Linked DNA regions of Blastochloris viridis. The protein of the gene in region 2 interacts with the protein of the main gene of each other region in a pairwise test. Links are inferred from orthologs where the notes say so. Each region holds a gene or a part of one and is shown on either strand. Other genes may lie near its edges. The genes, in order: eno and rpe.

Region 1 (8,528 bases), 1.5 Mb from region 2 along the record:
GCGCCGGCCTTTCAGCGCGCTCCGCACGCTCAAGGTCCGACTGTCATAAGTTCGCGCCACCGCCGCGGCAAGGACACGCGACCACGTACCGCTCCGCCGTTCGATCAGCCGAGGCCGCGACTCGGTTCATGTCAAATGTTCAGCGCCCGGCCGTAGGCATCCAGCACCGATTCCTTCATGGTTTCGGACAGCGTCGGGTGCGGGAAGATGGTGTGCATCAGCTCCTCTTCCGTCGTCTCCAGATTCATCGCCACCACGAAGCCCGAGATCAGCTCGGTGACCTCGGCGCCGACCATGTGGGCGCCGAGAAGCCGCCCGGTTTTGGCATCGAAGATGGTCTTGACCAAACCCTGGTCCTCGCCCAGCGCCACCGCCTTGCCGTTGCCGACGAAGGGAAAGCGCCCGACCCGCACCTCGAAGCCCTGCTCCTTGGCCTTGGCCTCGCTGAGCCCGACCGAGGCGATCTGCGGGTGGCAATAGGTGCAGCCGGGAACCATGCGTCGGTCCAGCGGGTGGGGATAGCCGCCGGCAATGGCCTCGACGCAGATGACACCCTCGTGCTCGGCCTTGTGGGCGAGCATCGGCGGGCCGGCGACGTCGCCGATGGCATAGAGGCCGGGGACATTGGTGCGGCACATGTCGTCGGTGACGATGGTGCCGCGTGCGGTCTTCACCCCCAGCGCCTCCAGGCCGAGGTTCTCGATATTGCCGACCACGCCGACCGCCGCGATCACCCGCTCGAAGGTCGCGGTGCGCGGCGCGGTGCCATCGTCGATGTGGGCGGTGACGCTGTCCTCGGCTTTTTCGAGCTTCGTCACCTTGGCGCCGGAGATGACGGTGATGCCGGCCTTCTCGAACGCCTTTCGCGCGAAGGCGGCGATCTCGGCGTCCTCGAACGGCAGGATCTGCGGCAGCACCTCGACCACGGTCACCTCGGCGCCGAATGCCCAGAAGAACGAGGCGAACTCGATGCCGATGGCGCCGGAGCCGATCACCAGCAGCGATTTCGGCACGCTGGCAGCCTTCAGCGCCTCGAAATAGCTCCACACCAGCTTGCCGTCGGGCTCAAGGCCCGCCAAAGCGCGCGGCCGAGCCCCGGTGGCGATGATGATATGCTTCGCCGTGTAGGTGCCATGGCCGAGCACGCCCTTGGGCGGCGGGGTCTGCGGCTCGACGGCGGGCTTCGACGGCGCGGCGACCTCAATCTCGCCGGGTGCGGTGAGCCTGGCCTCGCCCCAGATCACATCGACCTTGTTCTTCTTCATCAAGAAGCCGACGCCGGCGTTCATGCGGCTCGCCACCGCACGCGAGCGCTTGACCACCGCCGGAAAGTCGAATGTCGCGCGCTCGGCGGAAAGGCCGAACTCCCTGGCGTGCTGGATGTTTCGCAGCACTTCGGCCGAGCGCAGCAGCGCCTTGGTCGGGATGCAGCCCCAGTTCGAGCAGATGCCGCCCAAGTGCTCGCGCTCGACGATCGCGGTCTTGAGGCCCAGTTGTGCCGAGCGGATGGCGGTGACGTAGCCGCCGGGGCCGGCGCCGATGATCAGGACGTCATAGGGGGGCATGGGGGCTCCGGGTTCGCGGCCGGGTCAGCGCTCGGCTTCCAAAGCGGCGGCTTTGCGTTCCAGTTGGTCCAGGGGCCGCGGTTGCTCCTAGACCAGCATCGTCACCGGCGCCTCGATGTAGCGCTTGAAGGCGTCGAGCAGCTTGGCGCCGATCACGCCGTCGACAGCGCGGTGGTCGGTCGACAGCGTGGCGCTCATCATGGTGGCGACCGCGAGCTGGCCGTTCCGCACCACCGGGCGCGGCTCGCCGGCGCCGACCGCCAGAATGGTGGCGTGGGGCGGGTTGATCACCGCAGCGAATGCCTTGATCCCGAACATGCCGAGGTTCGACACCGCGGTCGAGCCGCCAGTGTACTCCTCCGGCAACAAATGCCTTGCTTTGGCTTTTGCTGCCAAATCTTTCATTTCGTTCGAAATAGCCGATAGCGACTTTCGCCCGGCATCGCGCACCACCGGGGTGATCAGCCCGCCGGGGATCGCGACCGCGACGCCGACGTCCGCCTGCTTGTGGCGCAGCATCGCGGCTTCCGTCCAGGTCACGTTGGCGTCCGGCACCCGCAGCAGCGCCATCGCCAAGGCCTTGATGATGAAATCGTTGACCGACAGCTTGAAGGCCGGTGTGCCGTCCTGGCCCTTCGGGGCGTTGGCGTTGATGGTCTCGCGCAAGCTGAGCAGGGCGTCGAGTTCGACATCCCGGGTCAGGTAGAAATGCGGGATGGTGGTCTTGGCCTCGGTGAGGCGCCGCGCGATCACCTTGCGGAGATTGTCGTGCGGCACCTGTTCGAACGAGTCCGGCGCGAACAGCTTCCGGATCGCCGCGTCGGACGGCCCGGCCGGCGGCGCCTGAACCGGGGCTGCCGGAGCCGGGGCCGCCGCCGGTTGCGAGGCCGGGCCGGCGGCCCGCGCCGCCTCGACATCGCGCATCACGATGCGGCCGTGCGGTCCTGACCCGGCGACCGTGCCGATATCGAGGCCGGCCTCGCGCGCCAGCCGGCGCGCCAACGGCGAAGCAAACACCCGGCCGTTGGGCTTGGCGGTGCCAGCCTCCGGGGCGGCCTTGGCCGTCTTTGCCGGCGGGACCGCTGCGTCTGGCGCGTCCGGCTGGGGCGCGGCTGCGGCGGGCTGGCCCGCACCATCGCCGGCGGGAGCGGCCGAATTTGGCGCGGCCTTGGGCTCGGCCGACGCCGCCGCTGCGACATCCTCGCCCTCCCCGGCCAGAATGGCGATCAACTGGTTGACCGGCACGTCGGTGGTGCCGGCCGGCACCACGATCTTGGCGAGCACGCCGTCGTCGACCGCCTCGACCTCCATGGTGGCCTTGTCGGTCTCGATCTCGGCGAGAACGTCGCCGGTCTTGACGGCATCGCCCTCATTCTTCAGCCACTTGGCGAGGTTGCCCTTCTCCATCGTGGGGGACAGCGCGGGCATCAGGATGTCGATGGGCATGGTGCTCTCTACCTGTAGGTCACCGCCCGCACGGCGTCGATGACGTCCTGCACCGTGGGCAGCGCGAGCTTTTCCAGGTTGGCGGCGTAGGGCATCGGCACGTCCTTGCCCGAGACGCGCTTCACCGGGGCGTCGAGATCGTCGAACGCAATCTCCATGATGCGCATGCCGACCTCGGCGGCGACGCCGCATTGCGGCCAGCCCTCCTCCACCACCACGCAGCGGTTGGTCTTCTTGACCGAGGCCACCACGGTCTCGATGTCCATCGGCCGCAGCGTGCGCAGATCCACCACCTCGGCATAAATCTGGTTCTTGGCCAGTTCTTCGGCGGCCTTCAGCGCATAGGTCATGCCGATGCCCCAGGACACCAAGGTGCAGTCGGTGCCCGCGCGCGCCACCTTGGCCTTGCCGATCGGCAGCACGAAGTCGGCGAGTTTCGGCACCGGGAACGAGTGGCCGTAGAGAATCTCGTTCTCCAGAAACACCACCGGATTGGGGTCGCGGATCGCCGCCTTCAGCAGGCCCTTGGCGTCGGCGGCCGAGAACGGCTGGATCACCTTGAGGCCGGGAATGTGGGCGTACCACGAGCCGTAGTCCTGGCTGTGCTGGGCGGCAACACGGGCGGCGGCACCGTTGGGACCGCGAAACACGATGGACGACGTCACCTGCCCGCCCGACATATAAAGCGTCTTGGCCGCCGAGTTGATGATCTGGTCGATCGCCTGCATGGCGAAGTTGAAGGTCATGAACTCGACGATCGGCTTCAGGCCCGCCATCGCCGCGCCGACGCCAAGGCCGGCGAAGCCGTGCTCGGTGATCGGGGTATCGACCACCCGCCGGGCGCCGAACTCCTGCAGCAGGCCCTGGGTGACCTTGTAGGCGCCCTGATATTCGGCGACCTCCTCGCCGATGATGAACACGTCGGGATCGTGGCGCATTTCCTCGGCCATGGCGTCGCGCAGCGCCTCCCGCACCGTCATCGTCACCATCTCGGTGCCGGCCGGGATTTCGCCGGAGGCGTTGTCACCTTCAGCCCGCGTCACCTCGACCACCGGCGGCGATGGCTTGGCTTCGGCCGGTACCGGCGCCGCGCCCCGCGCCTCGGCCGGTGCGGCCGACTGCCCCGCCTTCATCTGCGCCGAGGGCGAGGCCGCGGCCTCCAGCGCCGAAGCGTCCTCGCCATCAGTGAGCAGCAGCGCGATCGGCGTGTTCACGGCGACGTCCTGCGTCCCCTCCGCAACCAGCAGCTTGCCGAGCACGCCCTCGTCGACCGCCTCGACCTCCATGGTCGCCTTGTCGGTCTCGATCTCGGCGATGACGTCGCCGGATTTGACGCGGTCACCTTCCTTCTTGACCCATTTGGCGAGGTTGCCCTTCTCCATGGTCGGCGAGAGCGCGGGCATCAGGATAGTGGTGGGCATGACGAAACACCCGTGCGATGGAGATGAAAGCTAGAGCATTTTCCGCAACAGCAGGAACCGATTCTGCGAAAGGAAATGCGACAAACGAAACACTTGGAGCACCCCTCCGCGTCGGTCGGGCCGGTCGCGCTCCGACCCGCCTGACGCGCGAACGCTCACCGCAGCACATCGGTGTACAGTTCAGACGGATCGGGCGCCGGATCGTGGGTGGCGAATTCGGCTGCCTCGTTGACGATGGCGCGCACCTCGGCGTCGATCTTCTTGACGCCGTCTTCGCTTGCCCAGCCATTGTCGATCAGGCGGGCGCGCACCTGCTCGACGGCGTCGCGCTCATCCCGCATCTTCTGCACCTCGTCCTTGGCGCGGTATTTGGCCGGGTCGGACATCGAGTGGCCGCGATAGCGGTAGGTCAGCATTTCCAGGATGAACGGACCCTGGCCGGAGCGGGCGTGCTCGACCGCGCGCAGGCCGGCGGCCCGCACCGCCCGCACGTCCATGCCGTCGACCTGCTCGCCGGGGATGTCGAACGAGATGCCGCGCCGGGAGAAGTTGGTCTGGGCCGAGGCGCGGTTCACCGAGGTGCCCATGGCGTATTTGTTGTTCTCGACGATGTAGACCACCGGCAGTTTCCACAACGCCGCCATGTTGAAGCTCTCGTAGACTTGGCCCTGGTTGGCGGCGCCGTCGCCGAAATAGGTCAGGCTGACCCGTCCGTTGTCGCGGTAGCGGCTGGCGAAGGCGAGGCCGGTGCCGAGCGAGACCTGGGCGCCGACGATGCCGTGGCCGCCATAGAAGCCCTTCTCGATCGAGAACATATGCATCGAGCCGCCCTTGCCCTTGGAATAGCCGCCGCGGCGTCCGGTCAGCTCGGCCATCACCCCGCGGGCGTCCATGCCGGCGGCCAGCATGTGGCCGTGGTCGCGATAGCCGGTGATGACCTGGTCGCCGGGCTTCAGGCACATCTGCATACCGACCACCACCGCCTCCTGGCCGATATAGAGGTGGCAGAACCCGCCGATCAGGCCCATGCCGTACATCTGGCCGGCCTTCTCCTCGAAGCGGCGGATCAGCAGCATTTCGCGGTAGGCGGCAAAATCCTCCTCGCGGCTGAACTCGGCCGGCGCGGCGGCCGCGGCGGCCCCGGTTCCGTCAGCCGAATCGGAAATTGGCGCGGCGGCCGGCTTGGCTGCCTTGTCGCGGGCGGGCGTGGCTCCTGCGGCGCTCTGTTTGGCGACAGCCATGCGGTTCTCCCGGGAATGTACCATCGGAAGTTATAGTTCGTTTTGCGACGGAACCAATCCTTGAACGGCGGTCTGCCCACGCGGGATTCAGCGGACGGCGGCGTTGCGCTCGGCTACGCCGGTCGCGGACGGCCGCTTGACCAGCACCAGATCGTTCGGGTGCGCCCAGTTGAGCAGATCGCGGGCGCGCTCGTCCAGCATGTCGGGGTCGAGGCTCTGCGGCCGCAGCAGCGCGACCTTCTTCTCCATCGCCAGACGTTCCGCCCGCACCGCGTCGAGTTCCTCGTGCAGCCGGGCCATCTCGATCTCGAAGCCGCGCTTGGCCTGCAGGCCGTGATCGCCGTTCCAGCCGTGGAAGGCGAAATAGGCGATACCCGCCGCCGTCACGCTATACAGCAGCAGGATGGACAGGATGCGGCGAAGCAGGGGGCGGACGACCATGGCTCAACTTCGCAGGCCGCGGTTGACCCCCCGTTAACAAATCCGGACACGAACCCCGGCTCGCGCTTCGCCCGACCGGGATCAAAGATCGTCGTCCCGGGCAAGCCGCGAAGCAGCACGACCCGGGAGAGAGCTGTCATCCCGGACAGGCGGCGAAGCCGCGCGATCCGGGATCTACGGCAGGAAGAGGTGCCTTGTTCTGCTGACGATCCCGGGTCTCGGCTTCGCCGCGCCCGGGATGACGCGCTTGGATCAGCAGCGCTCGCCGTTCTCAGGCCAGCCCCTTGAACGCCGCGTACCCGGCGTAGCGGGCCTGGGCGCCCAGTTCCTCTTCGATGCGGATCAGCTGGTTGTACTTGGCCAGCCGGTCGGAGCGCGCCAGCGAGCCGGTCTTGATCTGCCCGCAATTGGTCGCGACTGCGAGGTCGGCGATGGTGGAGTCCTCGGTCTCGCCGGAACGATGGCTCATCACCGCGGTGTAGCCGGCCTTGTGCGCCATTTCGACGGCGGCCAGCGTCTCGGTCAGCGAGCCGATCTGGTTGACCTTGATCAGGATCGAGTTGGCGAGGCCGCCCTCGATCCCATCGGCGAGGCGGTCGACGTTGGTGACGAACAAGTCGTCGCCCACCAGCTGGACCTTGGAGCCGATGAGATCGGTGAGGATCCGCCAGCCCTCGAAATCGTCCTCGGCCATGCCGTCCTCGATCGTGATGATCGGGTAGCCGGCAAGCAGCTTGGCGAGGTATTCCGCCTGCTGCTGGCGCGAGCGCTTGGTGCCCTCGCCGTCATAGACGTAGGCGCCATCCTTGAAGAACTCGGTCGCGGCGCAGTCGAGGCCGATCGCCACCTCGTCGCCGACCTTGAAGCCGGCCTTCTCGATCGAGGCGACGATGAAGTCGAGCGCGGCCTCGGCCGACGGCAGGTTGGGGGCAAAGCCGCCCTCGTCGCCGACATTGGTGTTGTGGCCGGCGCTTTTCAGCGCCGCCTTCAGGGTGTGGAAGACCTCGGAGCCCACCCGCACCGCATCCGCGATGGTGGATGCGCCGACCGGCAGGATCATGAATTCCTGAAAGTCGATCGGGTTGTCGGCGTGCACACCGCCATTGATGATGTTCATCATCGGCACCGGCAGCAGGCGCGCCGAGGTGCCGCCGACATAGCGGTAGAGCGGCAGGCCGCTGGCGGCAGCGGCGGCCTTCGCGGTCGCCAGCGACACGCCGAGGATGGCGTTGGCGCCGAGGCGCGCCTTGTTGGGCGTGCCGTCGAGCGCGATCATGATCTCGTCGACCTTGACCTGATCCTCGGCGTCGAGGCCGCCGAGCGCGTCGTAAATCTCGCCGTTGACCGCTTCGACCGCCTGCAGCACGCCCTTGCCGAGGTAGCGGCTGTTGTCGCCGTCGCGCAGTTCGACCGCCTCGTGTGCGCCGGTCGAGGCGCCCGACGGGACGGCGGCGCGGCCGAGCGAGCCATCTTCCAGCCGCACATCGACCTCCACGGTCGGATTGCCTCGGCTGTCGAGAATTTCGCGGGCGATAATGTCGACGATCGCGGTCATGGCGCGCCTGCCTAGTTGAATGGTTCGATAATCGGAAACACGAAGGCGTATGTGGGCTCATACAGGATCGCAAACGCCGAGGAAACCCGTACGCCCTTGGCATCCCACGCATTCAGCGTGCCGGACGTCCCCAAAACCCTGCTTTCGTGGAGCAGAACTGTCGGATAGGACGGGTTCATGACAACAGAAACACATCTTCAGCTCGGCCGTCATGTCGCCCTGCCCGCCTCGCCCGACCAGGCGCTGCTGGAGCGCGTGCCGAACCCCCACGCCGATACCAACTACGTCGCCCGCTTCACCTGCCCGGAATTCACCTCGCTGTGCCCGGTGACCGGCCAGCCCGACTTTGCGCTCCTGGTGATCGACTATGTTCCCGGCGACTGGCTGGTGGAGTCGAAATCGCTGAAACTCTACCTCGCCTCGTTCCGCAACCACGGCGCCTTCCACGAGGACTGCACCATCGCGGTTGGCAAGAAGCTGGCGAGCCTGCTGGAGCCGCGCTGGCTGCGGATCGGCGGCTACTGGTTTCCGCGCGGGGGCATGCCGATCGACATCTTCTGGCAGACCGCCGCGCCGCCGCAGGGCCTGTTCATCCCCGACCAGGGCGTGCCGCCATATCGCGGGCGGTGAGGTTCGCGTCAGATGTCTTCGGACGGCCCCGGGGCGCGGGCCTGCGGCCCTTGCCCCGACAGGCTGGATTGCAGGATTCTGCATCGGGCAGAATAGAGGGCGCGAAGGTCACCCGGGCCGGCCCGAAGAGACGCCGGCGGGACGCTTCATGGATGCGAACAGTTCCCGCACGTCCGCGCCAGGGTCGGAGGCCCGCATCACGCCGCCCATCACGGCGATGCCGGCGGCG
Region 2 (16,029 bases):
CGTGCAGCTCGCCTACCAGAACCTGGAGTCGGTCGAGCTCGGCGTCACCACCATCGACCACTACTTCGACACGCTCGGCGGCATCAGCCGCGCGGTGAAGCGCGCCAAAGGCGGCAACGACCTGCCGGTCTATATCGGCGACCAGACCCGCGGCGACGGCTCGGTGCGCACGCTCGGCGAACAGGTGGCGCTGGAAACCCGTACCCGGATGCTGAATCCGAAATGGTATGAGGGTATGTTGAAACACGGATATGAGGGCGTGCGTCAGATCGAAGAGCACGTCACCAACACCATGGGCTGGTCGGCGACGACCGGGCAGGTGGCGCCGTGGGTCTATCAACAACTCACGCAGACCTATATGCTGGACGATGAAATGCGTCAGCGCATGGCGGCCCTCAATCCGACCGCCTCCGCCAAGGTTGCCAATCGCCTGCTTGAAGCGCACGCACGCAACTACTGGAATCCGGACCCTGAGACGCTGGAGGCGTTGCGGCGGGCCGGAGAGGAGCTCGAGGATCGACTTGAAGGCGTCGGCGTGGATGTCGCTGCGTAATTGCGGCATCTCAGGGAGACTATGGTGAAGCCCGTTACCCTAATCGATAGTGGATCCCGGCGGCCGGACGGCGAGGGCAGCGTGCAGGTTCATATGGACCAGCGCCTGAGCCTTGGCACGGCGAAGATTTTCTCGATCTATGGCAAGGGCGGTATCGGGAAGTCGACCACGTCGTCCAACCTGTCCGTCGCGTTCTCCAAGCTCGGCAAGCGGGTGCTGCAGATCGGCTGCGATCCCAAGCACGATTCGACCTTCACGCTCACCAAGCGGCTGGTGCCGACGGTGATCGACATCCTCGAAAGTGTGGATTTCCACCCCGAGGAACTGCGTCCGGAAGACTACGTCTTCGAGGGCTATAACGGCGTGATGTGCGTGGAGGCCGGCGGCCCGCCCGCCGGCACCGGCTGCGGCGGCTATGTCGTCGGCCAGACCGTCAAGCTCCTGAAGGAGCATCATCTGCTCGAGGACACCGACGTGGTGTTGTTCGACGTGCTGGGCGATGTGGTGTGCGGCGGCTTCGCCACGCCGTTGCAGCACTCCGAGCGCGCGCTGATCGTCGCGGCCAACGATTTCGACTCGATTTTCGCGATGAACCGCATCGTCGCCGCGATCCAGGCGAAGTCGAAGAACTATCCGGTCCGGCTCGGCGGCGTGATCGCCAACCGGTCGGTCGATATCGACCAGATCGAAAAGTTCAACGCAGCTGTGGGTCTCAAGACCCGTGCGCGCATTCCCGCCCTCGACGTCATCCGCCAGAGCCGGTTAAAGAAGGCGACTCTGTTCGAAATGGAGTCGACGCCGGAGGTGGTGGCCGTGCAGAACGAATACCTGCAACTCGCGGAGACGCTTTATGCCGGCGTCGACCCTCTGGTCGTGAAGCCGCTGAGGGATCGCGAGATTTTCGATCTTCTGGGGTTTGATTGATGGGAACCGCGTCGTACCAGGAGCGCCGAGGCGAGCTTGAGACCTACTTCGACCGCACCGCGGTCGAGGCGTGGTCCAAGCTGACGTCCGACGCGCCGGTCAGCGGCGTCCGCGCGACCGTACGTGCCGGGCGCGATCGCATGCGCGCCACGCTGCTGTCCTGGTTGCCGGCGGACCTCGCCGGCCGGCGGCTGCTGGACGCCGGCTGTGGCACCGGCGCGCTGTCGGTCGAAGCGGCGCGGCGCGGCGCCGATGTGGTGGCGATCGACCTGTCGCCGACCCTGGTCGGCCTCGCCGCCGAGCGGCTGCCGAAAGACCTCGGCGCCGGCTCGATCGATTTCCGCGTCGGCGACATGCTCGACCCCGACCTCGGCCGTTTCGACCATGTCGTGGCGATGGATTCACTGATCCATTACGAGGCGGCGGACATTATCCGGGTTCTGGCCGGCATCGCCCCGCGCACCTCGAGCTCGATCCTGTTCACCTTTGCACCTCGCACCCCGCTTCTGACCCTGATGCACCTGATCGGCCGCCTGTTCCCGCGTGGCGACCGCGCGCCGGCAATCGTGCCGGTGACCGCGGCCGAACTCGCGCGGCTGGTCGCGGCCGAGCCGGTGCTGGCCGGATGGCGGCCCGGGCGCTTGCAGCGCGTCACCAGTGGCTTCTACATTTCCGAGGCCATGGAGCTCGTCCGCTCATGAGTAACGAGACCCCGCCGAACCCGGAACTGCCGGCCGTCCAGTTCTGGAGCAAGTTCACCTCCCAGCTGATGCCGTTCGCGGACGCGGCCTCGGTGGATCTGCCGTTCGGCCGGCTGCTTCGGCTGTCGCTGTTCCAGTTCACCGTCGGCATGGCGACCGCCATGTTGGTGGGAACGCTGAACCGGGTGATGATCGTCGAGCTGGGCATGGGCGCCTGGCTGGTGGCGGCGATGATCGCGATCCCGCTGCTGGTCGCGCCGTTCCGCGCCATCATCGGCTTCAAGTCGGACCATTACCGGTCGTCGCTGGGCTGGAAGCGGGTGCCGTTCATCTGGTTCGGCACCATGCTTCAGTTCGGCGGCTTTGCCTTCATGCCGTGGGCGCTGATGATCATGTCGGGCGACGCGGTGGGGCCGGTGTGGGTCGGCCACGTTGGCGGAGCACTGTCATTTCTGGCAGTCGGTGCTGGCATGCAGACGGTGCAGACCGCAGGTCTTGCGCTCGCCACTGACCGTGCGTCGGAACAATCGCGGCCCCGCGTGGTGGCGATGATGTACGTCATGCTGCTGGTTGGCATGCTGGTCGGCGCGTTCGGATATGGCCTGCTGCTGCAGGACTTCAGCGTGCTGCGGCTGATCCAGGTGATCCAGGGCCTCGCCGTGGTGTCGCTGGTGCTGAACCTGATTGCGTTGTGGGGCCAGGAGCCGCGCAACTCCAAGCGCGTCGCCATCGTCGAGCCGCCGTTCGGCGAGGTGTGGCGTGGCTTCGTCAAACAGACACACGCTGCTCGCTTCCTGGTCGCCCTTGGCCTGGGAACGGCGGCGTTCAACATGCAGGATATCGTGCTGGAGCCGTATGGCGGGGAAATCCTCGGCCTGTCGGTTTCGGCGACGACCGCGCTGACCGCGCTGATGGCAGCTGGATCTCTGGTTGCCTTTGGGCTCGCCGCCCGTCTGCTCGGCCGCGGAATGGATCCGTGTCGGCTTGCCAGATTCGGCATGCTGATCGGTGTGGCGGCGTTTATCGTCGTCATTCTCGCCGGCCCGCTGGAGCTACCGCTGCTGTTCCGTATCGGCGTTGCGCTGATCGGTTTCGCCGGCGGTCTGTTCTCAGTGGGCACCTTGACCTTTGCCATGGGTCTCGATGCCGAGCAAAATGGGCTCGCGCTCGGGGCCTGGGGTGCGGTCCAAGCCACTGCCGCTGGTGGGGCAATCGCTCTAGGCGGCGCGCTACGTGACGTGGTATCCGAGTTCGCTTCCCTCGGGCTGCTCGGCCCGGCGATGAACAGCCCGCTCGCCGGTTATGAGTTCGTCTATTCCATCGAACTGCTCCTGCTGTTCGCCGCGCTCGTCGTGATCGGACCGCTGGTAAAATCCCATGGCCAGCACCGTTCTCGTCGGGATTCCTCGTTTGGTCTTGCCGAATTCCCCGGCTAGACAGTTTTCTGCCCACGGAGGTTCTTATGTATCACGGCGCTCTCGCTCAACATTTAGACATCGCACAACTCGTATGGTACGCGCAGTGGCTGGTCATCTGGACGGTTGTCCTGCTGTACCTCCGCCGTGAGGACCGTCGCGAAGGCTACCCGCTGGTCGAGCCGCTTGGTCTCGTCAAGCTGGCGCCGGAAGACGGCCAGGTCTACGAGCTGCCCTATCCCAAGACGTTCGTGCTCCCGCACGGCGGCACCGTCACGGTTCCGCGTCGTCGTCCGGAAACCCGCGAACTGAAGCTCGCGCAGACCGACGGCTTCGAAGGCGCCCCGCTGCAGCCGACCGGCAATCCGCTGGTCGACGCCGTCGGCCCGGCTTCGTATGCCGAGCGTGCGGAAGTGGTCGACGCCACGGTTGACGGCAAGGCCAAGATCGTCCCGCTGCGCGTTGCGACCGACTTCTCGATCGCGGAAGGCGACGTCGATCCGCGTGGCCTGCCGGTGGTTGCCGCTGACGGCGTCGAGGCTGGTACGGTTACCGACCTCTGGGTCGACCGCTCGGAGCACTATTTCCGCTACCTCGAGCTCTCGGTGGCCGGCAGCGCCCGCACCGCGCTGATCCCGCTCGGCTTCTGCGACGTCAAGAAGGACAAGATCGTCGTGACGTCGATCCTGTCCGAGCAGTTCGCCAACGTGCCGCGTCTGCAGAGCCGCGACCAGATCACGCTGCGCGAAGAAGACAAGGTGTCGGCCTACTACGCTGGCGGTCTGCTCTACGCGACGCCGGAGCGTGCGGAATCGTTGCTGTGAGCCACGACGATTTCGAAGGTGAGTATGCTCCTGGCCTGCCGGGTCCACTCCCGGCAGGCGAGGACATGCTCTGGCAGGGGGCGCCGCAGTGGCGGCGCCTCGCTGTACAAGCGTTCCATGTACGGGCGGTCGCAGCGTATTTTGCGCTGCTGATCGTCTGGGCCCTGCTTGCCGGCTATGGTTCGGAGACGACCAAGGCACTTACCCTCACCGTGAGCTGGCTGTTCACGGGCGGTGCGGTTGCGGTCGGCGTCTTCCTGCTCGCCGCTTGGGCCACCACACGGAGCACGGTGATCACCATCACCACCCGTCGGGTCATCATCCAGTGCGGCGTGGTGCTGCAGATGACGTTCAATTTGCCGTTCAAGGCGATCGAACGCGCTGCCCTCCGGCTTTATTCCGACGGCACCGGCGACATTCCGCTGACGCTGAGCCCGAGCAGCACCGTCAACTACGTCGCGATGTGGCCGTACGTGCGGCCGTGGCGTTTCGAGCGCCCCGAGCCGATGCTGCGGTGCATTCCCGATGCCGCGAAGGTTTCTGAAATCCTCGCCAACGCAATGAGTGCCGCCGCCGCCGCGCGCGCCGAGCAGCATGCCAAGGACGAGGCGTGGTTCGGCGGCAACGACGGCGCGGGACACGCGGCGCCGGCCGCAGCCGGTACCGCCGAGGCGGCTGCGCCGAACGAGGCGACCGCGACCGAGATCGAGACGGACCAGCCGAAGTCGGCCTCGGTCAATAAGTAAACCGTTAGGAGTGAGCCGTGGACGGAACGCCCCCCCAGCCTCGGAATCGGCTTTCGCTGCGAACCCTGCTGGGGTTCGCAGCGGCGGTGGCCGTTGTCGCGGTGCTCGTGTTCGGCCCCCACCTGAGGGGTGATATCGGCGTTCCGCCTGATGCGCAGCCGCGCACGGTGGTTGAAACCCGCGATCTGCGGTTTGAGACCAACGACGAGGGCCACATCGCGGTGTTCGACGCGGTGAGCACGGATCGCATCTATCTGCTCGAGGGCGACAAATGGGGCTTTTTGCGCGGCATGGTTCGTGCGTTTGCTCATGAGCGCAAGGTCGCCGGCGACGGTAGTGACAAGCCTTATCGCCTGTCGCTGTTTTCCGATGGTCGCCTGACGCTGACCGATCTTTCAACCGGACGTGACTTCGTCCTCAACGCGTTCGGGCCGACCAACATCGCCCAGTTCACCCGGTTCCTCAAATCCCAGGAAGGCAAGGCGGGAGAGGCGACGCAATGAGCGTTTCGACCTCGGAGGATGGTTCAGCGATACCATCCGGCCTCACGGCCGCCGACTTTTGCGCCGCCGCGTCGGTCACTCGGCGCGGTGTCCATGTCCATGATCGGCGGTCCGCGGGCGCAAGCATCGGCAGTCGCGTGATCGTTCCGATCCTTCCGAACCCGCCGCCTCATCGGGTCCGCCAGGCGCCCGCCCAGTAGAGGGGAGGCGCCCATGGCCGACTACGGCATTGCCGTGCTCTACGCCCTGTTCTTGTGGTGGTTTAGCACGGGCGCGATACTTTTTCTCGACGGTCTGCCGCGGTGGACCTTCAAGTGGAGCATGGCCGGCGCCACCGCGCTGCTGGCCGGGGCATTGCATGGCGTCTGGGCGACGTCCTATGACGTGACGCCGTTCGGGGCCTACGCTGGCTTCTCGTGCGGGCTGATGGTGTGGGCCTGGAACGAGATGGCGTTCCTGATGGGATACGCCACCGGTCCGGTGCGCGCGCCCTGTCCGCCGGCGGTCACCGGATGGGCGCGGTTTTCCCTCGCCACCCGTACGATTCTCCACCACGAGCTGGCGATTCTGGCGTCGGCGGCGCTGGTGGTGGCGGTGACCTGGGGAGCGCCAAACCAGGTCGGGACAGTAACGTTCTTCGTGCTGTGGCTGATGCGGCTCTCGACCAAGTTCAACATCTTCCTCGGCGTTCCCAACCTGTCCGAAGAGTTTCTGCCGACGCACCTGGAATACCTGAAGACCTATTTCGTCCGCCGGCCGATGAACATGCTGTTCCCGTTCACGGTGACGGCGTCGACATTGTTCACGACCTACCTCGTGCATAATGCGGTGACGTCCGCGCCGTTTCCAGCGGCGGCCTATTCGCTGCTGTCGACGCTGTCGGGGCTCGCGGTGATCGAGCACTGGTTCCTGGTGGTGCCGCTGCCGGTCGCCGTGCTGTGGCGGTGGGGGCTGCGAACGCACGAGAACCTGCGCACCGGCCCGCAGGCTTGGCCGACGCTGTGCGAGGCTTGCCCGCTGGTTCGGGAAGCCAGCCAGGACCACGCGCCCGACGGGACGACGCCGCAGCTTCGGGCCTGGAGCATTCCGCTCGATCTCGACTGCGATTCGGTTCGGCTGCGGGAATTGCTCGATGCCATCAGCAATGGCAGCTACGGCGAGATCGAGAGCGTGGACGGCATCGTCAGATCCGGCGGCGGCTGGATCCGATTTGACCTTGAGGGGGTGTCTGCGGTCGAGTTCGACGCGGGCGGCAGGCCACGCCACCACCCGCGCGTGGTCGCGGTCGGGCGCGCGCTCGACGGCACTCGGCTGCAGGAGGCATTCGTCGGCTGCGCCGCGCGTCCGGCGGAGCTTGGCCGGCGGGAGGCCGGAGGGGCCGGACATTGACCGGCGGCGGATCGAGCGAGATTGCGCTGGCGCTGTTTGCGAAAGCGCCGACGCGGCGCCCGGCCGATCAGGCCACGCAACACGTTGATCGTCGGCAAAAGACTCAATTCATCAATGAATTATACCAACGGCCTTTACGTTTGACCTTTGGTCGACGTCGGCTCGCCTCATCCTGAGGAGCGGTCGCAAGACCGCGTCTCGAAGGATAAGGCGACGCTGACGGCGGCCTTCGGCCCATGCTTCGAGACGGCTGCTTCGCAGCCTCCTCAGCATGAGGCCGCGAAAGGTCGCTCCTCAGGGCCACTGGTATTATCGGCGAGGATGTGCCCGATCACCGCGGGTTCATTCGGACACCGTAGAAGCGGTTGCCTGCTTGAAGACGGAGCGTGCCGCGCCGCCGGGGAAACCGCATAAAAACCCCCGGTCGCCGCTGGCGCCGGGGGCATCGACGGTGGCCGGCGCGAACTTAGGCGGCGACCTGAAACGCGGCATCGATCTCGGCCCGCATCGCCTTGATGGTGGCGGCATAGTCGGACGAGCCGAAAATCGCGCTGCCGGCGACAAAGGTATCGGCGCCGGCCTTGGCAACCCGGCCGATGTTCTTCACCGTCACCCCGCCATCGACCTGAAGCCGGATGTCGCGGCCCGACTCCTCGATCAGCCGCCGTGTGGCGGCGATCTTCGGCAGCATGCCTTCGATGAAGGCCTGTCCGCCGAAGCCGGGGTTGACGGTCATCAGCAGAACCAGGTCGAGCTTGGGCAATACCCAGTCGAGCACCGACAACGGCGTGGCCGGGTTGAGCACCAGGCCGGCCTGGCAGCCCTTGGAGCGGATCAACTCGACGGTGCGGTCGACGTGGCGGCTGGCTTCGGGGTGGAAGCTGATGAGATTGGCGCCGGCATTGGCGAACATCTCCACCAGCAGGTCAACCGGCTCGACCATCAGGTGGACGTCGATCGGCGCCGTGGTCACCTTGCGCAGCGAGGCCAGCACCGGCGGTCCGATGGTGAGGTTCGGGACGTAGTGGCCATCCATCACGTCGAAGTGGATCCAGTCGGCGCCGCCGGCGAGGACGGTGTTCACCTCCTCGCCGAGCCGCGCAAAATCGGCCGACAGGATCGACGGCGCGATCACCATGCTCATGCGGCGGCCTTTCCGTCGGTCACCACCTGCTTCAGCTCGCCCTTCTTGTATCGCGCGGCCATCTCGTCGAGCTCGATCGGCTTGATGTTGCCGGCCTGGCCGGCGGCGCCGAACGCCTCAAGCCGGGCGATGACGACCTTCTTGGCGGCATCCTGGGCGACGGCGAGGTACTTGCGCGGGTCGAATTCCGACGGGTTCTTGGCGAACACCCGGCGCACCGCCGCGGTCATGGCAAGGCGGATGTCGGTGTCGATATTGACCTTGCGCACGCCGTACTTGATGCCCTGGACGATCTCCTCGACCGGCACGCCGTAGGTCTCCTTCATGTCGCCGCCGAACTCGCGGATCTCGGCCAGCAGTTCCTGCGGCACCGAGGACGAGCCGTGCATCACGAGGTGCGTATTCGGGATGCGGGCGTGGATCTCCTTGATGCGGTCGATGGCAAGGATGTCGCCGGTCGGCTTGCGGCTGAATTTGTAGGCGCCGTGCGAGGTGCCGATGGCGATGGCGAGGGCATCGACCTGGGTCTCGGCGACGAAGCGGGCGGCCTCCTCGGGGTCGGTCAATAGCTGCTCGCGGGTCATGGTGCCCTCGGCGCCGTGGCCGTCCTCCTTGTCGCCCTTCATGGTCTCCAGCGAGCCGAGCACGCCGAGCTCGCCCTCGACCGAGACGCCGATGGAGTGGGCGATCTCGACCACCTTGCCGGTGACGGCGGCGTTATAGGCGTGGTCGGCCGGGGTCTTGCCGTCGTCCCTCAGCGAGCCGTCCATCATCACCGAGGTGAAGCCGTTGCGGATGGCCGAGACGCACACTGCCGGCGAGGCGCCATGGTCCTGGTGCATCACGATCGGAATCTCAGGATAGGACTCGACGGCGGCGAGAATCAGGTGCCGCAGGAAGTGCTCGCCGGCATATTTGCGGGCGCCGGCAGAGGCCTGAAGGATCACCGGCGCCTGGACGGCTCTCGCACCCTCCATGATGGCGCGGACCTGCTCCATGTTGTTGACGTTGAAGGCCGGCAGGCCATAGCCGTGCTCGGCGGCGTGGTCGAGCAACTGGCGCAGCGATACGAGGGCCATGTTCAAGTCTCCTGAAAAAGGTCAAACCCCTTGGGCGAGGTCAGCGAGCCAATAGGGCTTTGACGGTATCGGCGATCCGCTGCGGCGTGAAGCCGAAATGGGCCAGCAGGTCCTTCTCCGGCGCCGACTCGCCGAAGCGGTCGAGCCCGACGACGTCGCCGCCGAAACCGACCACCGCCCGCCAGCCGCGGGTCACCCCGGCTTCGACTGCGACGTGCGGGATCGCGCGGTCGATCACCGTGGCCTGCTCGGCGGTGCCGAGCCGCTCGAATGCCTCGCGGCAGGGCATCGACACCACCCGCACCGCAATGTTGTCGGCGGCGAGCAGGTCGCGGGCGGCGGTGGCGAGCGCCACCTCCGAGCCGGTGGCGACCAACACCGCCGCCGGCTTGGCCGCGGGCTCCGACAGCACGTAGCCGCCGTTGGCGATTGCAGCTTCCGTCGCCGCCTCGCGCGGCTGGGCCGGCAGGGTCTGGCGCGACAGGACGATGGCGGTCGGGCCGTCCTTGCGAACCAGCGCCGCCCGCCAGGCGAACGCGGTCTCGACCGCATCGGCCGGCCGCCAGACGTCGAGATTGGGGATCAGCCGCAGGCTTTCGACGTGCTCGACCGGCTGGTGGGTGGGGCCGTCCTCGCCAAGCGCGATCGAATCGTGGGTGAAGACGTAGACCACCCGCTGCCCCATCAGCGCGCTCATGCGGATGGCGTTGCGGGCGTAGTCGGAGAACACCAGGAAGGTGGCGACGAAGGGGATGAAGCCGCCGTGCAGCGCGATGCCGTTGGCAATCGCGCTCATGCCGAACTCACGCACGCCGAACAGGATGGTGTTGCCGGCCGCGTCGCGGGTGATCGGAGTTGAGCCCTTGAAATTGGTGAGGTTGGAGTGGGTGAGGTCGGCCGAGCCGCCGAGCAACTCGGGCAGGTCCGGCGCGTACGCCGACAGCGCCACCTGGCCGGCCTTGCGGCTGGCGACGTTGCCGGCGGCCTTGGCCTCGGCCAATGCGTGCGCGGTCGCGGCCGGAAAGGTTGCCGGCAAATCGCCGTTGATGCGGCGCTCGAACTCGGCGGCGAGCTCGGGGAAGGCCGCGCGGTAGGCTTCGAAGCGCTGGGTCCAGTCGGCGTGCAAGCCGGCGCCGCGGGCGCGCTGGTTCCATTGGGCGTAAACGTCGTCTGGCACCACGAACGGCGGGTGGCTCCAGCCGAATGCCGCCTTGGCCTTGGCCGCTTCATCCGGGCCGAGCGGGGCGCCATGCGAGTTCTCGGTGCCCTGTTTGGTGGGGGCGCCGCGGCCGATCACTGTTTTGCAGCAGATCAGGCTGGGCTTGCCGACGCCGAGTGCAACGGTGATGGCGGCATCGATGGCGGCGGGGTCGTGGCCGTCGACATCGCGCACCACGTGCCAGCCATAGGCCTCGAACCGCGCCGGGGTGTCGTCGGCGAACCACTCCTCGACCTTGCCGTCGATCGAGATGCCGTTGTCGTCATAGAGCGCGACCAGCTTGCCGAGCCCCAGGCGTCCGGCGAGCGAGGCGGCCTCGTGGCTGATGCCCTCCATCAGGCAGCCATCGCCGAGGAACACGAAGGTGCGGTGGTCGACGACGGTGTGCCCGGGGCGATTGAACTGGGCGGCCAGCGTTTTCTCCGCAATCGCCATGCCGACGGCATTGGCGAAGCCCTGGCCGAGCGGGCCGGTGGTGGTCTCGACGCCGACGGTGACGCCGACCTCGGGATGGCCCGGCGTCTTGGCGTGCATCTGGCGGAAGCGCTTCAGCTCGCTGAGCGGCAGGTCGTAGCCGGTGAGATGGAGCAGGCCGTAGATCAGCATCGAGGCGTGGCCGTTCGACAGCACGAAGCGGTCGCGGTCGGGCCAAGTCGGGTCGGCGGGGTCGTGGCGGAGGTGCTGGCGCCACAGCACGGCAGCGATCTCGGCCATGCCCATCGGCGCGCCGGGGTGGCCGGATTTGGCGGCCTCGACCGCATCGATGGCGAGCGCGCGCAGCGCCGCGGTCACCGGCCAGGTCAGGCTGGTGGCGGAGGTGATCTTCTGGACTTGGTTCATGCTGCGCTTCCTCAAAGTGCCCGGCGCTTCATCTCGATCAGCTTCAGGATCATCGGCGTCAGGATCAACTGCATGGCGATATCCAGCTTGCCGCCGGGAATGACAATGGAATTGGCGCGGCTCATCCAGCTGCCGTCGATCATCGACAACAAATAGGGGAAATCGATGCCGCGGGGATTCTTGAACCGGATCACCACGATCGACTCGTCCGCGGTCGGAATCCACCGCGCCACGAAGGGGTTGGAGGTATCGACCGTCGGTGCGCGCTGGAAGTTGATGTCGGTCTCGGTGAACTGCGGGCAGATGTAGTGCACATAGTCTGGCATGCGTCGCAGGATGGTGTCGGTCACCGTCTCGGTGGAATAGCCGCGGGTGGCCTTGTCGCGGTGGAGTTTCTGGATCCATTCCAGATTGATCACCGGCACCACGCCGATCTTGAGGTCGACGTGCTGGGCGACGTTGACCTCCTCGGTCATCACCGCGCCGTGCAGTCCCTCATAGAACAACAGATCGGTTTCGCCGGTGATGTCCTGCCATGGCGTGAAGTTGCCAGGCTCGACGCCGTAGAGTTGCTGCTCTTCGGCGTCGTGGACGTAACGCCGAACCCGGCCGTGGCCGCTGCGGCTATATTCGGCGAACAGCTGCTCCAACTCCTTGAGCAGATTGGTTTCGGGCGAGAAGTGGCTGTAGTTCCTGTTGCCCTTCTTGGCCTCCTCCGCGATGCGCTCGCGCATCTCGAAGCGGTCGTAGCGGTGGAAGGAATCGCCCTCGACGAAGGCGGCGGTGACGCCCTCGCGGCGGAAGATCTGCTCGAAGGTGCGTTTCACCGAAGTGGTGCCGGCGCCGGACGAGCCGGTCACGGCAATGATCGGGTGCTTGCGGGACATGGCTTTCTCGCATCCAAACGAACGGGAGGATCACAAGGGCTGAGGCGTTCCTTGAGCGGCGGGACGCCACAAGCGATTGTTTCGTTGGGCTTTCTTTTGCAAACCGGGTCCCGCTGCCGCGGACGACCCACCCCGGCCCGGTCGGTCAGGATCGGAACAGACCGCGCTTGGCGAACAACGGCGACCGCGCGGCGATCGATTCGGGCGCTGCGACGTATCGGGCGACGCGCTGAACCTTCTCGCTCGAGCCAAATACTAGCGGCACGCGCTGGTGCAGCGAGGTCGGCTTGAGGTCCAAAATGGGCGAACTGCCGTTGGAGGCGGCGCCGCCAGCCTGTTCCATCAGGAACGCGATCGGGTTGCCCTCGTAGATCAGCCGCAGCCGGCCGGAGATGTAGCCTTTGCGGGCGTCGGACGGGTAGAGATAGACGCCGCCGCGGATCAGGATGCGGTGGGCCTCCGCCACCATCGCCGCCAGCCAGCGCATGTTGTAATCGACGTCGCGCGGACCGTCCTGGCCCTTCAGCAGATCGTCGATATAGAGCCGGATCGGCTCATCCCAGTGCCGGTAGTTCGACATGTTGATGGCGAACTCGCGGGCGTCCGGCGGCACCTCCATGCGGTCGAACACCAGCACGTAGCGACGGGTGGCAGGGTCGAGCACGAACATCGCCGTGCCCTGGCCGACGGTCAGCACCAGTGCGGTGTTGGGGCCGTAGATGGCATAGCCGGCGGCAAGTTGGGCGCGACCCGGCTGCAGGAACGCCTCGGATAAAGCGGGATCGACGTTTGCCGGCGCCGGCAAGACCGAGAAGATGGTGCCGATCGAGGTGTTGGTGTCGATGTTGGAGGAGCCGTCGAGCGGGTCGATGGCGACGATCAGCGGCGCACCCTTGGTGAGGGCCTCCGGCACGTCGGCTTCTTCGGAAGCGAGCGCGGCGACCGGGGCGCTGGTGAGATGACGCTGGATCAGGCTGTTGGTGATGACGTCGAGTTCTTTTTGGGCATCGCCGCCGCCCTTGTCGATGCGGGCCGCGGCGAGGTCGCCGGCGAGTGGCCCCTGGGCAACCAGCCCGGAAATCTCCGCGGTCGCCCGCGCCAGCGCGGCGACAGTGTCCGCGACCGCCGTTCGCAACGGGTCGTTCCCCGCCCAGGCGTTGAGATAGTCCTCAAGTAGAGGTTTGGCGTGTGGCGTCTGTGTCATCGGCCGTCCCTAGGTCCCCCCAAGCGTCTTGACCAACTGCGTTGGTCAACGTCTCGGTCAGCGTCTTGGTGTTGTTATTGTCACTTCATTATCCGGCTTGCCAGGATTTCGGCGGCCGAAATCGTCATCAGGTCGTCGCGGCCGACCGGCGTGTCGGTATCGAACAGCCGCACCGCCTGGCGTAGCCGCGCCCGGTCGAAGGCGTTGCGGATCGAGCGTGCATTGGCAAAGTTGGGCTGGGTTCGCCGCCGCGCGATATAGTCGGTCAAAGCGGCCTTGGCGGCATCGTCGAAGCGGTAGCCTTCGGCGGTGGCCATGGTCTCGGCGATCCGCAGCAATTCGGCGTCGGAATAGTCCGGAAAATCGATGTGGTGGGCAATGCGTGAGCGGAAACCCGGATTGGCCGAAAAGAAGGTGTTCATGCGGTCGGCATAGCCGGCGAGGATCACCACCAAGTCATCACGCTGATTCTCCATCACCTGGAGCAGGATTTCGATGGCCTCTTGGCCGTAATCCTTCTCGTTCTCCGGGCGGTAGAGATAATAGGCCTCGTCGATGAACAGCACGCCGCCCATGGCGCGCTTGAGCACTTCCTTGGTCTTGGGGGCGGTGTGGCCGATATACTGGCCGACCAGATCGTCGCGCGTGACGGAGACGAGGTGACCTTTGCGCACGTAGCCGAGGCGGTGGAGAATGCCGGCCATGCGCAACGCGACGGTGGTCTTGCCGGTGCCGGGATTGCCGGTGAACGCCATGTGCAGCGTCGGCGGCGCCGAGGCGAGCCCGAGATTCTCGCGGGCGCGGGCGACCAGCAGGAAGGCGGCAATCTCGCGGATGCGGTCCTTGACCGGCTTCAGCCCCACCAGTTCACGGTCGAGATCAGCCAGCAGCGAGCCGATGTCGGTGTCGCGATACATCGCCTTGAGGTCGACCGCGGGGGCGGTCTCGGACGGCGGCGGGGACGCGGGCACGTTCATCGGGCTCTCCGAGAAGGGGGAAACCCCGGCGCGGGGGTGCCGGGGCTCGCGGGGCAATCTTTGACGTCAGCGCACCGTCACTAGCGTATAGCGCTGGGTGCGGCCTTCGACCTCGGTGCGCTCCAGGCGGAAGGTCGGCTCGACCTTGGGGCGCTGTACGATGAAGGACATCCGCACCGCCTCCCAGCCGCGGCTGGAATCGAAGGCGTTGAGGCGGATGTAGTGGTCGGGGTGGGCGGCGCGGCACGCCGCCAGCTCCTGCATCACCCCCGCAGGATCCTGGAGATCGAACATCGGGTTGCCCCACATCTCCCAATAGGTGTTGCGGGGGTGGGGGTCGTCGGTGAACTCGATCGACACCGCCCACTCCTGGTCGAGGCACCAGGCGACCTGCTTCTTGATCTGGTCGTCGGTGAGGTCGGGCAGGAACGAAAAGGCACCCTGGGTCACGCGCATGTTGTCCTCCCGTCTCAGGCGACGCTGGCGGTCGGCACGAAGTCCGACGTGTCGGTCGAGGTGTAGTCGAAGGTGACCTCGCCCCAGGTGTCGAGCGCGGCCCGCAGCGGCTGGCACCATTTTGCGGCCTCGACCAGGATCTCAGGCCCCTCGGTGCGGATGTCACGGCCCTCGTTGCGGGCCAGCACCATGGTCTCCAGCGCGACGCGGTTGGCGGTGGCGCCGGCCTCGATGCCCATCGGGTGGCCGATGGTGCCGCCGCCGAACTGCAGCACCACGTCGTCGCCGAACAAATCGAGCAGCTGGTGCATCTGGCCGGCATGGATGCCGCCGGAGGCCACCGGCATCACCGGGCGGATGTCGGCCCAGTCCTGCTCGAAGAACAGCCCGCGCTCGAGGTCGACCTCGCTTTTGCGGTCGCGACAGACTTTATAATAGCCCTGCACCATCTTGGGGTCACCTTCCAGCTTGCCGACCGCGGTGCCGGCGTGGAGGTGGTCGACGCCGGCGAGGCGCAGCCACTTGGCGATGACGCGGAACGACACGCCGTGGTTCTTCTGGCGGGTGTAGGTGCCGTGGCCGGCGCGGTGCATGTGGACCAGCATGTCGTTGGCGCGGGCCCATTCGGCGATCGACTGGATCGCGGTCCAGCCGACCACGAGGTCGACCATCACGATCACCGAGCCGAGATCCTTGGCGAATTCGGCTCTGCGGTACATCTCCTCCATGGTGCCGGCGGTGATGTTGAGGTAGTGCCCCTTCACCTCGCCGGTGGCGGCCTGGGCCTTGTTCACCGCCTCCATGCAGTAGAGGAAGCGGTCGCGCCAGTGCATGAACGGCTGGGAATTGATGTTCTCGTCGTCCTTGACGAAGTCGAGCCCGCCCTTCAGCGCCTCATAGACCACCCGGCCATAGTTTTTGCCCGACAAGCCGAGCTTGGGCTTGGTGGTGGCGCCGAGCAGCGGCCGGCCGAACTTGTCGAGCCGCTCGCGTTCGACCACGATGCCGGTCGGCGGACCCTTGAAGGTCTTCACATAAGCAACCGGAAGCCGCATGTCCTCGAGGCGCGCGGCCTTGACCGGCTTGAACGAGAACACGTTGCCGATGATCGAGGCGGTGAGGTTGGCGATCGAGCCTTCCTCGAACAGCACCAGATCGTAGGCGACGT

The links.
Region 1: the proteins of rpe (region 2) and eno interact in binary tests that used the Escherichia coli proteins (3 or more experiments, as listed by UniProt). The link is inferred for Blastochloris viridis from one-to-one orthologs.

What each region holds. Positions count from the first base shown.
Region 1 is NZ_CP012946.1:2,116,513-2,125,040, forward strand. Bases 5,528-8,467 are described here. They hold eno (phosphopyruvate hydratase), read right to left. Parts: upstream 7,670-8,467; coding sequence 6,386-7,669; downstream 5,528-6,385. Other genes in these bases: pdhA (pyruvate dehydrogenase (acetyl-transferring) E1 component subunit alpha), read right to left, coding at 5,528-5,673; BVIR_RS09365 (FtsB family cell division protein), read right to left, coding at 5,761-6,114; queF (preQ(1) synthase), read left to right, coding at 7,847-8,299; BVIR_RS09380 (thiamine phosphate synthase), read right to left, coding at 8,408-8,467. Outside these bases: lpdA (dihydrolipoyl dehydrogenase), read right to left, coding at 132-1,565; BVIR_RS09350 (pyruvate dehydrogenase complex dihydrolipoamide acetyltransferase), read right to left, coding at 1,653-3,011; BVIR_RS09355 (pyruvate dehydrogenase complex E1 component subunit beta), read right to left, coding at 3,020-4,432; more of pdhA, read right to left, coding at 4,588-5,527; more of BVIR_RS09380, read right to left, coding at 8,468-8,528. UniProt on the Escherichia coli protein: Catalyzes the reversible conversion of 2-phosphoglycerate (2-PG) into phosphoenolpyruvate (PEP). It is essential for the degradation of carbohydrates via glycolysis.
Region 2 is NZ_CP012946.1:622,722-638,750, forward strand. What follows is about bases 6,361-9,350. They hold rpe (ribulose-phosphate 3-epimerase), read right to left. Parts: upstream 8,200-9,350; coding sequence 7,522-8,199; downstream 6,361-7,521. Other genes in these bases: puhE (putative photosynthetic complex assembly protein PuhE), read left to right, coding at 6,361-7,055; fba (class II fructose-bisphosphate aldolase), read right to left, coding at 8,196-9,278; tkt (transketolase), read right to left, coding at 9,319-9,350. Outside these bases: BVIR_RS02805 (magnesium chelatase subunit H), read left to right, coding at 1-553; bchL (ferredoxin:protochlorophyllide reductase (ATP-dependent) iron-sulfur ATP-binding protein), read left to right, coding at 575-1,477; bchM (magnesium protoporphyrin IX methyltransferase), read left to right, coding at 1,477-2,178; BVIR_RS02820 (BCD family MFS transporter), read left to right, coding at 2,175-3,614; puhA (photosynthetic reaction center subunit H), read left to right, coding at 3,641-4,417; photosynthetic complex putative assembly protein PuhB, read left to right, coding at 4,414-5,163; photosynthetic complex assembly protein PuhC, read left to right, coding at 5,181-5,666; more of puhE, read left to right, coding at 5,880-6,360; more of tkt, read right to left, coding at 9,351-11,337; BVIR_RS02860 (phosphoribulokinase), read right to left, coding at 11,349-12,224; BVIR_RS02865 (class 1 fructose-bisphosphatase), read right to left, coding at 12,370-13,428; CbbX protein, read right to left, coding at 13,509-14,405; BVIR_RS02875 (ribulose bisphosphate carboxylase small subunit), read right to left, coding at 14,472-14,861; BVIR_RS02880 (form I ribulose bisphosphate carboxylase large subunit), read right to left, coding at 14,876-16,029. UniProt on the Escherichia coli protein: Catalyzes the reversible epimerization of D-ribulose 5-phosphate to D-xylulose 5-phosphate.